3 regions of the Paenibacillus sp. FSL R10-2736 genome follow, and region 1 is predicted to be linked to each of the others. Evidence: riboswitches for the same ligand, from Rfam matches in the RefSeq annotation. Region 1 holds a riboswitch; each other region holds the start of a gene.
What was found. A riboswitch is a leader RNA that binds a small molecule or an ion and turns the genes downstream of it on or off. The one in region 1 is predicted to bind cyclic di-AMP.

Region 1 (3,275 bases):
GCAGGCTTGATCACCGTTGCCTCCAGCTCCCGCTGTCTCAGCTCGACTTCAATTTCCCGGACTGTGCGGTTGGCCTCCGCTTCCATCTGCGTGATTTTGACCTGTTCGGTAACGAGCGATTGCTTAATTTTGTTCTGCTGCAATTCATACGCAAGATCCGCCTGTGCCTTCTTCACTTCTGTCTCCAGCTTGAAATCCGCCTGCTTGATGTTCAGTTCCTTCTCAAACAGGGATTCCTTCGCGCGGGCGGCGGTTCCCGCTTCAATGGTGGCCTGATGCGCATTGGCTTTGGCAATGGAGGATTCCTTCTCCGCCTCGGCCTGCTTGATCTGAATGTCGCGTTCCGCTTCCGCCTTGGCAATGCTGGCATCGCGGCGGATGCGCTCAATTTCCGGAACCCCCATATTGTCGATATACCCTTTGTCATCCGTAATTTTCTTGATGGTGAAGCTGACGACCTCAAGCCCCATCTTGTCGAGGTCCTCCGAGCAGGTCTCCCTCATCTTGCTGTTGATTTCATCAGGCGTCTTGAGGATGGATTCCACCGTCAATTGCCCGATCAAGCCGCGCAGGTGGCCCTCCACCGAATGCAGGATAATCGTCTCGCGGTCTTCTTCCGGCCGGTCGATGAACTGCTCACTGGCCGTCAGAATAGCGGTGGGATCGCTTTTGATTTTTATCTGGGCGACCGCCTCCAGGTTGAGCTTGATGCCCTGCCGGGAGAACATCGCCTGCGCCGGAATGACATCGAAGCTCATCAGCATCATCGAGATGGTCTTATTGTTCTGGAAGCCGGGGATGACGAACGTACCGCCGCCCTGCACCACTCTTTTACCGCCGAGACCGTATACAATCATCGCCTGATTGGGCGGGACTTTTTTATAAGCGGTCACGATACTGAACAAAGCCAGCAGAATAACAACAACAATGCCCGAGATTAAATAAAGAATAACCATTTGGTCCGACACTCCCCGTCATTTATAATTCTCCGAATTCCCTCTCGAAGAGGGTTACTTCCGCCATTCCCTTATCCACCTTCAAAATAATCACCCTGTCGCCCCTCACAAGCTGCTGGCCGCTTGCTGCCCTCACTCCAATGGAGCGCATCGTTCCGTGCAGCACATATTTCATTTCCCCGGCTGTCCCATCCGCTGCAGGCACACTGATGTATCCAAGCTGCCCTGCCTGCTCATAATCCAATTCATTCATGCTGCTGTCATACCGGGTCATCACCCGGGCCAGCACTGCATACATCAGACACCCTGTCAGCAAGGCAATCATGGTACAGATCAGCACTACTGCAAGCACGCTCATTCCGCTGAAGCGGATAAGCACATAACCAGAGCCGCCCCAGACTGTGACAAACACCATCAGCGGGAGTATAGGCACAAAGCCCGGACCCCCGGCGTCACCGCCCCCCGCATGCAGATGACCCGCCAGGCCATGCCCGTGAAGTCCGCCGCTTAGGAGTAGGAGCAGTCCGACCCAGAAGCACACGATAAATATAGTTAAGATAACGATCACCTCCTTAGGCAGTTCAGATCACATTATAAAGATACTTTTTACGTTGTTATATGAATTGTTATTCTTGATTCAGACCGTCTTCCCCCACTGCCTGCACAGCAAAAAGACCACAGCAGCAGCAGGGCTCTCCGTGGTCGGTTAATCGATCATGGCGCTCATCCTCTCTCTTCGAGGCTTACGGGGTTAGCTGACGGATTCGGGCAGCGAGATTGCCCTACCTTGCCGGAGCACCGTTACAGCATGCAGCAAGGATTCACCCCAGGTGAGCGGCCGCTATCTGAGCAAAAGCCGTAATCACCGTTGGTTCCCCCGTTCCCATTACTGGAATTCAGCCATTTGAGAACAGTTAAATTTCATTCGGTTGTTGATTTGAATCTTACGCCTGCAGCCATTTAATGTAAAACGCTGCGGTTGACAAAAGAAGCCAAAAATGCCGTCCCTGCATGAATGAAGGCGTATTCTTTGCTTTCGTTCTTAAGCGGCCGATGATTTACTCCTTCTTGCTCCGTTTCTCTGGAGCAGTGCTGTTACATAGCAAAGAGGCTGTCTAGTAAGCAGTGAATCTGCTTACTAGACAGCCCCGGCCGGCAAATATTATCAATACAGTATAATTTCTTTATCGTTTCTGTGCTTCCAGCTCCCGCGTAAGCTCCAGCGCTTCAATACCGGCCAGCAGTACTATGCCAATTCCGTGAGTATCGTTGAGCTGCCAGGTGAGCTGCTCCTTGTAATAGAGCTTATTGAAGGAGTAGCCTGATCCCCGGCAGACGCCGTAGACATTCCCCTGCTTGTCGATGCAGTATTCGGCAAGGGCGTGCCAGCCGCGTATTGCTGCAGCGGCGTAGGGGTGCGGCTTGAGCAGCCAGCCTCTGCGCGCCCCTCTAGCGAATGCATACACGAACATTGAAGAGCAGGATGCCTCCGCATAGGATTCGGCATCCGTCAGAACTTGATGCCATAACCCTGCTGCATCCTGTAGCCGCAGATACCCTTCACACAGCTCCCGGAAATAATCCAGCAGCTCCGGCTGCTGCGGGTGCTGCTCCGGCAGAATCTCCAGCAGCTCGGTCAGTGAGAACAGCACCCAGCCGTTGCCTCTGCCCCAATGCACACCGTTCGGCTTGCCGAATTTATAGTCATAGACATGGTGCATAATGCCAAGCTCCGGCTGGAACAGCCGCGCGCGGTAATGCAGAAACTGGGCCACTGCGTCATCCAGATATTCAGCATTGCCGGTTAGCTGATAGTACCGGACCAGAAAAGGGGTGCTCATATACAAATCATCACACCACATCGTTCCCTGCATGAAGTCGGTCGTGCCCCGGGTGCGGTAAAGCGCACCCGCCTCGTCACGGGACTGTGTCCCGTGAATGTAACGGGCAATATATTCTGCCGCCCCGGCTGCTCCAGGCAGCGGCTGCACGCTGTGCGCTGCCAGCATCGCCGCACCGAATGAGCCGCAATCATCCAGGGAGTCGATTAGCGCCAGCTGCTGATTAATTCCCGGAGCGCCGTAACGGCCCGTGTCCCAGAGTGCATATTCATGAAGCCGTGTGCACTGCTCAATATGGCCTCTGGAATAAGCGGTGTAATGGGAATCATCCAGCACAATCCCTGTGCACAGCAGCCCGTATAACGTCACGCCCAGCGGATAATTCCAGCGTCCGTACAGCGTGCTCTCCAGATACGGCCTGACCGCTCCGCCGGGGCGGTCTACCCGCCAAAAGCAGCTCTCCGCCCCTTCCCCAAAG
Region 2 (3,275 bases), on a different contig from region 1:
GGCGAGGCATTCTCCACACCTATATCCCCTTTGCGGGTAGCATCCTTCTCCGGAATGAATGCGTGCTTGCATCCGGGTACCTTGGAGGAGACAATTTTGCGAATCCGCTCTCCGGCATGATCGGGATCCGTGAGGATGATAACCCCTCTGCGTTCCATGGCTAATGTAATCTTCGCAATGACCTTGCGGTCCACTGCGGAACCGCCTGTTTCAATCGTATCCGCTTCTACGGCCCGCTTAACGGCCACGGTATCGCTTTTACCTTCGACGACAATTAATTCTTTAATCATAAATAATTTACTCCCTTACTCTAAAACGCAAAAAGAAGAGGATTCGCTCCCCTTCTTTTTGGCTAAAGGATGTATAAGTGATGAGCGGCAGCTCTCTAAATTCCGTAAGTGCTACCCCCACTATATCTTATAAACCGCTAATTTGCAAAAGACTTGCCGCTTAGTTAAGCTCCGGCTTCACAGGTCCAATCACATAGATGGTCCGCGACTTCCGGCCGAAATTACGGGCATGGCTCAGTGAATCGTAGTAAACATCTACCTTGTTGCCTTTAATGGCACCGCCGGTATCCTCTGCTCGGCGAAACCCTAATCCCTCAATGTACACCCACCAGCCAATTGGTATTACATTCGGATCCACTGCAATAGTGCGGCCTTCCGTTACGCGTGTGCCGGAGGCGGTACGTGTTCCAATTCCCGGTTCTTCCGAGGAATACGCCGTCATGGATACGTTTTTGATCATTTTTTTGTATTCAAAATCTACGCCTGCCTTGCTCGTGACGTTGTTGCTCTTTGCGCTGACTTTGGATGATTTGGAGGTTGTAGTTGCTTTGGATGTAGTTGCTTTGGATGTAGTTGCTGCAGCTACAACAGGCTTCGGAACCGCTTTGGTACCGACAGCAATAACCTTATCTTTGGTTACCGTCTGAACTTCCTTGCCGACCATATTCATGGAGACTAGCTCCCCATCCTGATATATCTTCTCGATATGCTGGATGATCGCGCCCGGCTTGCCTGCCTGTGCAACTCTTACGTCTCCCTTATACAGAGAGGGGTCTGCGGTTTTGATGACCTTAAAAGGCAAGTTTACTGTCCGCTGTACGGTCTGCTTGGTAATACGGACAATCTTGACTTCCATGTCGGGTGTGACTGCGGTATCAAGCGAAGGGAAAATCTTGTCATTGCCCTCCAGGCTGTAACCCAGCTTGGTAATGGCATCTCCGAGCGAATCCTCGGTGGTGTATATGGTCTTGGTTGCACCGTCTGCAGTAAGCATAAGCTTCTGCGCACGGGTGATTACGACACGGTCGCCGTCTTGTATTTCATCACTAAGGCCAATAGATAGCTCATCATACGGCTGCAGCGAAATTTGTTCCTTTGCCAGCACATCACTGAGCAGCGCTTCCCGCGTCTCCAGTGTCTGTACCTGTCCGTCTATAACTAAAATAATTTCTTTATTACTCTGACCGTGTACGTACAGCAGAATTAACAGTGCGATAACAATCGATATCACACCTGCAAGTGAAAGTACGCGAGGATTCACTTGCTTCAACCGTAATGCGAAAGACCTGCTGGATGATTGCGAATCATGGGATACCTCTGGTTGGAATACGCCCACTCTCTCCATCCTCCTTACATAGCCCCGTCGTCCAAGTTATATCAAGGTGACTGCATCATTTCTGACGAAACTAGGTTTGAGATTGCAACAGGATACGCCCGCATTGCTCCAGCGTTTCCTGCTCATGGATCGCCTGCTCGGCATAGCTACTCCGGATATCTGTTATATAACAGTATGCCGGGAACATCCGCATTATTCAAAACAAAAAAAAGCCCAAAAAAGAGTTCACAGAGGACTCTTTCGTGGCTTCTCCGGTGTCGAATACGCGGGAATGTTTATGCACGAGGTTTCCTCTCTTACTTGCGCTTACGGGGTTAGCTGTCGGGTTCGGGCATAAGAGAGACGCCCTATCTCAGGTCACCCGCTCACGGCGGTTGCCCTCAAATTCACCCCAAAGACCACGTGAAGAAATCAAATAAATTCTGCGGCAATTCTGTGTTGTACTCTATGTACGGGCATGCGGCAGGGCATTTATTGGTTCCCCCGTTCTCCATACGGAGACTCAGCGAGACGATCCATGAAATAGTGACTGTCACAGTAACAACAGCTCACTGCACTGAAAAGATGATATCCTGTTTTGATGCATGTTGTAAAGGACGATTCAACCACGTTTACGTAAAAAAATGATTAAAATATTGTAATATTCAGCCGTTTTTAGACTATAAAAGTTTAATATATCGGCTATACTTCATTTTTCACCGCTTTTTCTCCCGTTTTCAGACAATTCCAAATCGTTCCAGTGCGTTCGCATACGTAATTTCCGCCAATTCCTGTAAATCAATCCCTTTTATTGCCGCAGCTGCCTCCGCTACCAGTCTTACGTGTGCGGTCTCATTCCGCTTGCCGCGGAAGGGGTGCGGAGTCAAATATGGGGAGTCCGTTTCGATCAGCAGCCGGTCCAGAGGAGTCTGGGCGAGCACCTCTTTGGGCACCCTGGCATTCTTAAACGTAATCGGTCCGCCGAAGGACAAATGGAAGCCGAGATCCAGACACATTTTGGCGCTTTCCCAGCTGCCGGAGAACGAATGCATCACCCCTCCAACCTCACCCGCTTTTTCCTCCCGCAGAATCCGGATTACATCCTCGTGGGCATCGCGGTTATGGATACAGATGGGCATCTTCAGTTCACGTGCCAGGCCAATTTGCTTGCGGAATACCTCATGCTGCACATCCTTAGGAGAGGTGTCCCAATAATAGTCAAGTCCGATCTCACCGATGGCCACTACCTTGGGATGACTGCAAAGCGAAGCGATCCATTCGAGGTCGCCCTCCTTCATACTGAATGCATCCTGTGGATGCCAGCCCACCGCTGCATAAATATAATCATATTTCTCTGCGAGCTCCATCGTTGTCGGAATCGTCTCCCGGTTGAAGCCGATATTGATCATTTTACTGACTCCGGACTCCAGCGCCCGGGCGATTACCTCCTCGCGGTCCTCGTCGAATTGCGGAGCATCCAAATGGGTATGTGTGTCGAATAACTGCATTATATTTCATCCTTTCCGCCTTCATTTCTATGATGAATTACAAGTATTTTAGGTTATTTTGCAAAAATATCTGCGATGGAGGGCGGCAGCTGTGGAAGGGCTTTCTGCAGCCTGTCCTGCGGGAAATAGAGATGGTATCTGCCTCGGTGAATCCCGCTGATT
Region 3 (3,275 bases), on a different contig from region 1:
CAGATAGTTATTACAGACACATTATATCTACAATAAAACCGATTAGCAATGTTATTGTTAATCCTCGTATCTAAACAGATAGACTTTTGTGAAGCGGGCGGATATTATGTTAGATGGATTTAGAACGATTAAGCAGCAGAAGCTAAGTGATGATCTGGAGCTGAACAGTGTGGTAGTGAGCTATCTGGATGATTTCAATGATATCTATAAGTGGATTGAATATGCATCGGATGATTGATCGCGAAACGGGCTTATGAATAATGCTGTTCTATAGAGTGAGTACAAACCACCCCAAACTGGTTAAAACCCAGCAGATAGTGTACCTTAGTAATATTAGTAATTAGGAGTGGTGATTTTTTGTGAAAAAAAGTAGACAGACCCCCGTGCTGGTCGTGCTCTCCATCCTGCTGATCATTATCAGCAGCCTGATCCCGTCAGACAAATCGACCTGGCTGGGAGCACTGCAGACCATCTTGCTGGGCGTCGGGCTGCTCGGATGCTGCATGGCTTTTTGGCGGTTCGCCAAGGGCGGCAAGGGCAAGCGCTGATTTCTGGCACTGGAACGGATAGCATAGCAAATGGAGAGCCGTGGCGGATGCTACGGCTTTTATTAATATGTACGACGTCTGCGGATTTACTCTATGCAGCGCTTGCTACGCGGACTGAGAGGACCTTATTTTGTGAAAAAGTCTGCTTTTTTGCCTGTTGCGGACTCAGGAGCGCTTATATTGTTCAAGGGAGCTCAAAATGAGGCGAAACTGGTTAGTTAAGGTCCTCTGAGTCCGCATGGATCGCTGATTCGCCTGATTGGGCGAAATAACGGATCTACAGTCCGCATGGATCGCAGTGGCATGATTAAAGCTATTGATGCAGGAGCAAACACACGTCCTTAACCACATTGATCCTAATCAATCCACCAAAATGAATCCACGATCTACCATAACCAAGCTACTGTAATCATTCTGGCCTTAATAAGTCAGACCCCACCCAGCAGCTCCCTATCCCGCCGACGGACGCGGGACAGCTGGCCGCGCAGCAGCCATCTGTTCGCGAATCCCTCTGAGCTGCGCTTTCAGCTCAGGGACGCTTCGCTGCAGGATGAGGCTGATCTCGGGCAGCGGCAGCTGGATGCCGTACCATAAGGCGCTGGCGATCTGATCCTCCCAGGTGAGCAGGGCAGAAGAGCAGCGGCCGCGGTCTTGAGCAACCAGCGAGCATTGCCGGATGCATTCCCTGTAGGCGGCAAGGGAGAAGTCCGATGGGATGCTGCCCTTCAGCCACGGCTCATAGAGTGCCGCGAATGTGGCAGTTGTGGCTTGATCGGCGCGGGCGCCCTTCTCCAGCAGCAGACAGCTTAGCGCATAGATGGTTCCGCTGTATTGTTCAATATAGCCGGTGAATCCGGCAGCGGCAGCTGCTTCGGACGATAATGGGTCTGGCATGTGGACACGTTCCTTCCTGAATGTGGGCGATTTATAGTTTGGATATGTAGCTGATTGGTTTGCCGAAATGCTGATCCGCCGGAATAAGTGCGCAAAAAACCGCAGACAGAGGAGGACCTCTGCTGCGGTTTTGTTGCAGGCGTAAGAAGCCTGGGGCAAAATCGTGGCGGATCAAGATCTCTCTCTTTACGCTTACGGGGTTAGCTGTCGGATTCGGACGGTGAGAGTCGCCCTACCTTTTGAGACTGCGTAATTGAAGTCTCCTTCGGATTCACCCCAAGTAGGCCTGTGGCCTGATGGTTCCCCCGTTTTCCGCTTAGCGGAAATTCAGCGTGCATTCACATTTTCACTGGTAACTTTCAACACGAATCATACCCTTTCAGGGTTGTCTTTGTAAAAATGGAAAAGAGTGCTTCTGCGCCGGATTTGCAATAAATTGCTGCTTTGCGAGGAATATTGGAGACTAAAACCATATATGTGGCCGATTATCATCCGTTTATCTCGCTCAATCGCCGTTTTTTATTTTTGAGAGGCAGCGGCAGGAGAACTCCGGAAATATTAATGCGTTAGACGGAAATACCGTCAATAATGGATTTTTGAAAAATGGTGTATTAGTGAGTAATCGGGAGATAATGGGAGATCGATGTTATTGTATGCGTTACCCGTAAGGCAAATAGATTCGTGATTGTGTTATTAGGGTAATTATGGCGGTTTACAAATTGCCCCTGAATTAGAGCCTGATTCTACGAAAATGCTTCCGTTCTAGCCCTGCAAACGATACATCCCGGAGGGCCTAATCCCCCGTTTCCCGAACGCTTGACTTGGACCATACTCCAGGGATTATCATTTGATTCTGTAAGGGCAGACTGTCAATAAAGTACCAAGCCTGAAAGCCAGACTAAGAAGGAGGCCGGCAGCAAATGGAGACTGCTTTTACGATTGCCGAGGTAGCAGAGCGGACAGGACTCAGCCAGGATACCATCCGCTATTATGAGAAAATCAAGCTGCTCCCCCCGGCAAGCCGCAAGGAGAACGGCCAGCGGGCATACAGCAGGCGTGAGCTGGACAGGGTGCACTTCGTCGCTATTCTCAAAAGAACCCATATGCCGCTGCGCACCATTCAAGAATATATCCGGGCTTCAGCGGAAGAGGACTACGAGGAATGCTACAGTGTGCTGGACGGGCATAAAACGTTGATTGAAGAGCAGCTCACGGAACTTACGGCGGCACTGGAGCTTATGCAATACAAGCTGAAGAACTTCCGGGAGCTTAAGGACGGCAGGTTCATCGCGGAAATGGAACAGAGGAGGAACGAGGAATGAATACTGGGATGAATCAAGAGACGAACAGCGGGTTATATAACGCGAAAGCTAAGCAGCAACCGATTCTTTCCGGATATGGTCCGGACACTACGGCAGAGCAAGTAATCCAAGGCCATAATCTGAGCGGTAAAATAGCGGTCGTGACCGGCGGCTACTCCGGCCTGGGCCTGGAGACCACACGTGTCCTGGCTGCCGCGGGGGCCACTGTGATAGTTCCCGTTCGGACACCGGAGAAGGCCCGGCTTGCCCTTGCCGGGATTCCCGGTGTCGAGCTGGAGGCGCTGGATTTGCTGGACCCGGCATCTGTGGATGCCTTCGCGCAGCGGTTCCTGGACTCCGGCCGGCCGCTGCATATGCTGATTCACAGCGCAGGCATCATGGCCTCGCCGCTGGCCCGCGACAGCCGCGGGTACGAAGCGCAGTTCGCGACCAACCATTTGGGGCATTTCCAGCTGGCGGCCCGGCTCTGGCCGGCGCTGGTGCAGGGCGGAGGCACGCGGGTAGTCTCCGT

Region 2: linked by a shared signal. The riboswitch ahead of NSQ73_RS30335 (3D domain-containing protein) and the one ahead of NSQ73_RS23560 (hypothetical protein) in region 1 are both predicted to bind cyclic di-AMP.
Region 3: linked by a shared signal. The riboswitch ahead of NSQ73_RS33080 (hypothetical protein) and the one ahead of NSQ73_RS23560 (hypothetical protein) in region 1 are both predicted to bind cyclic di-AMP.

The regions. Positions count from the first base shown of each region.
Region 1 covers NZ_JBBOBN010000001.1:5,504,210-5,507,484, forward strand. The annotation lists gene NSQ73_RS23555 (flotillin family protein) at 1-956, opposite strand, end outside; gene NSQ73_RS23560 (hypothetical protein) at 979-1,524, opposite strand; cyclic di-AMP (ydaO/yuaA leader) riboswitch at 1,682-1,868, opposite strand; gene NSQ73_RS23565 (glycoside hydrolase family 88/105 protein) at 2,141-3,275, opposite strand, start outside.
Region 2 covers NZ_JBBOBN010000002.1:506,641-509,915, reverse strand. The annotation lists gene rnmV (ribonuclease M5) at 1-290, opposite strand, end outside; gene NSQ73_RS30335 (3D domain-containing protein) at 451-1,626, opposite strand; cyclic di-AMP (ydaO/yuaA leader) riboswitch at 1,915-2,144, opposite strand; gene NSQ73_RS30330 (TatD family hydrolase) at 2,343-3,113, opposite strand; gene NSQ73_RS30325 (HD domain-containing protein) at 3,167-3,275, opposite strand, start outside.
Region 3 covers NZ_JBBOBN010000002.1:1,138,948-1,142,222, forward strand. The annotation lists gene NSQ73_RS33070 (hypothetical protein) at 107-238, shown strand; gene NSQ73_RS33075 (hypothetical protein) at 360-548, shown strand; gene NSQ73_RS33080 (hypothetical protein) at 999-1,442, opposite strand; cyclic di-AMP (ydaO/yuaA leader) riboswitch at 1,618-1,785, opposite strand; gene NSQ73_RS33085 (MerR family transcriptional regulator) at 2,363-2,764, shown strand; gene NSQ73_RS33090 (oxidoreductase) at 2,761-3,275, shown strand, end outside.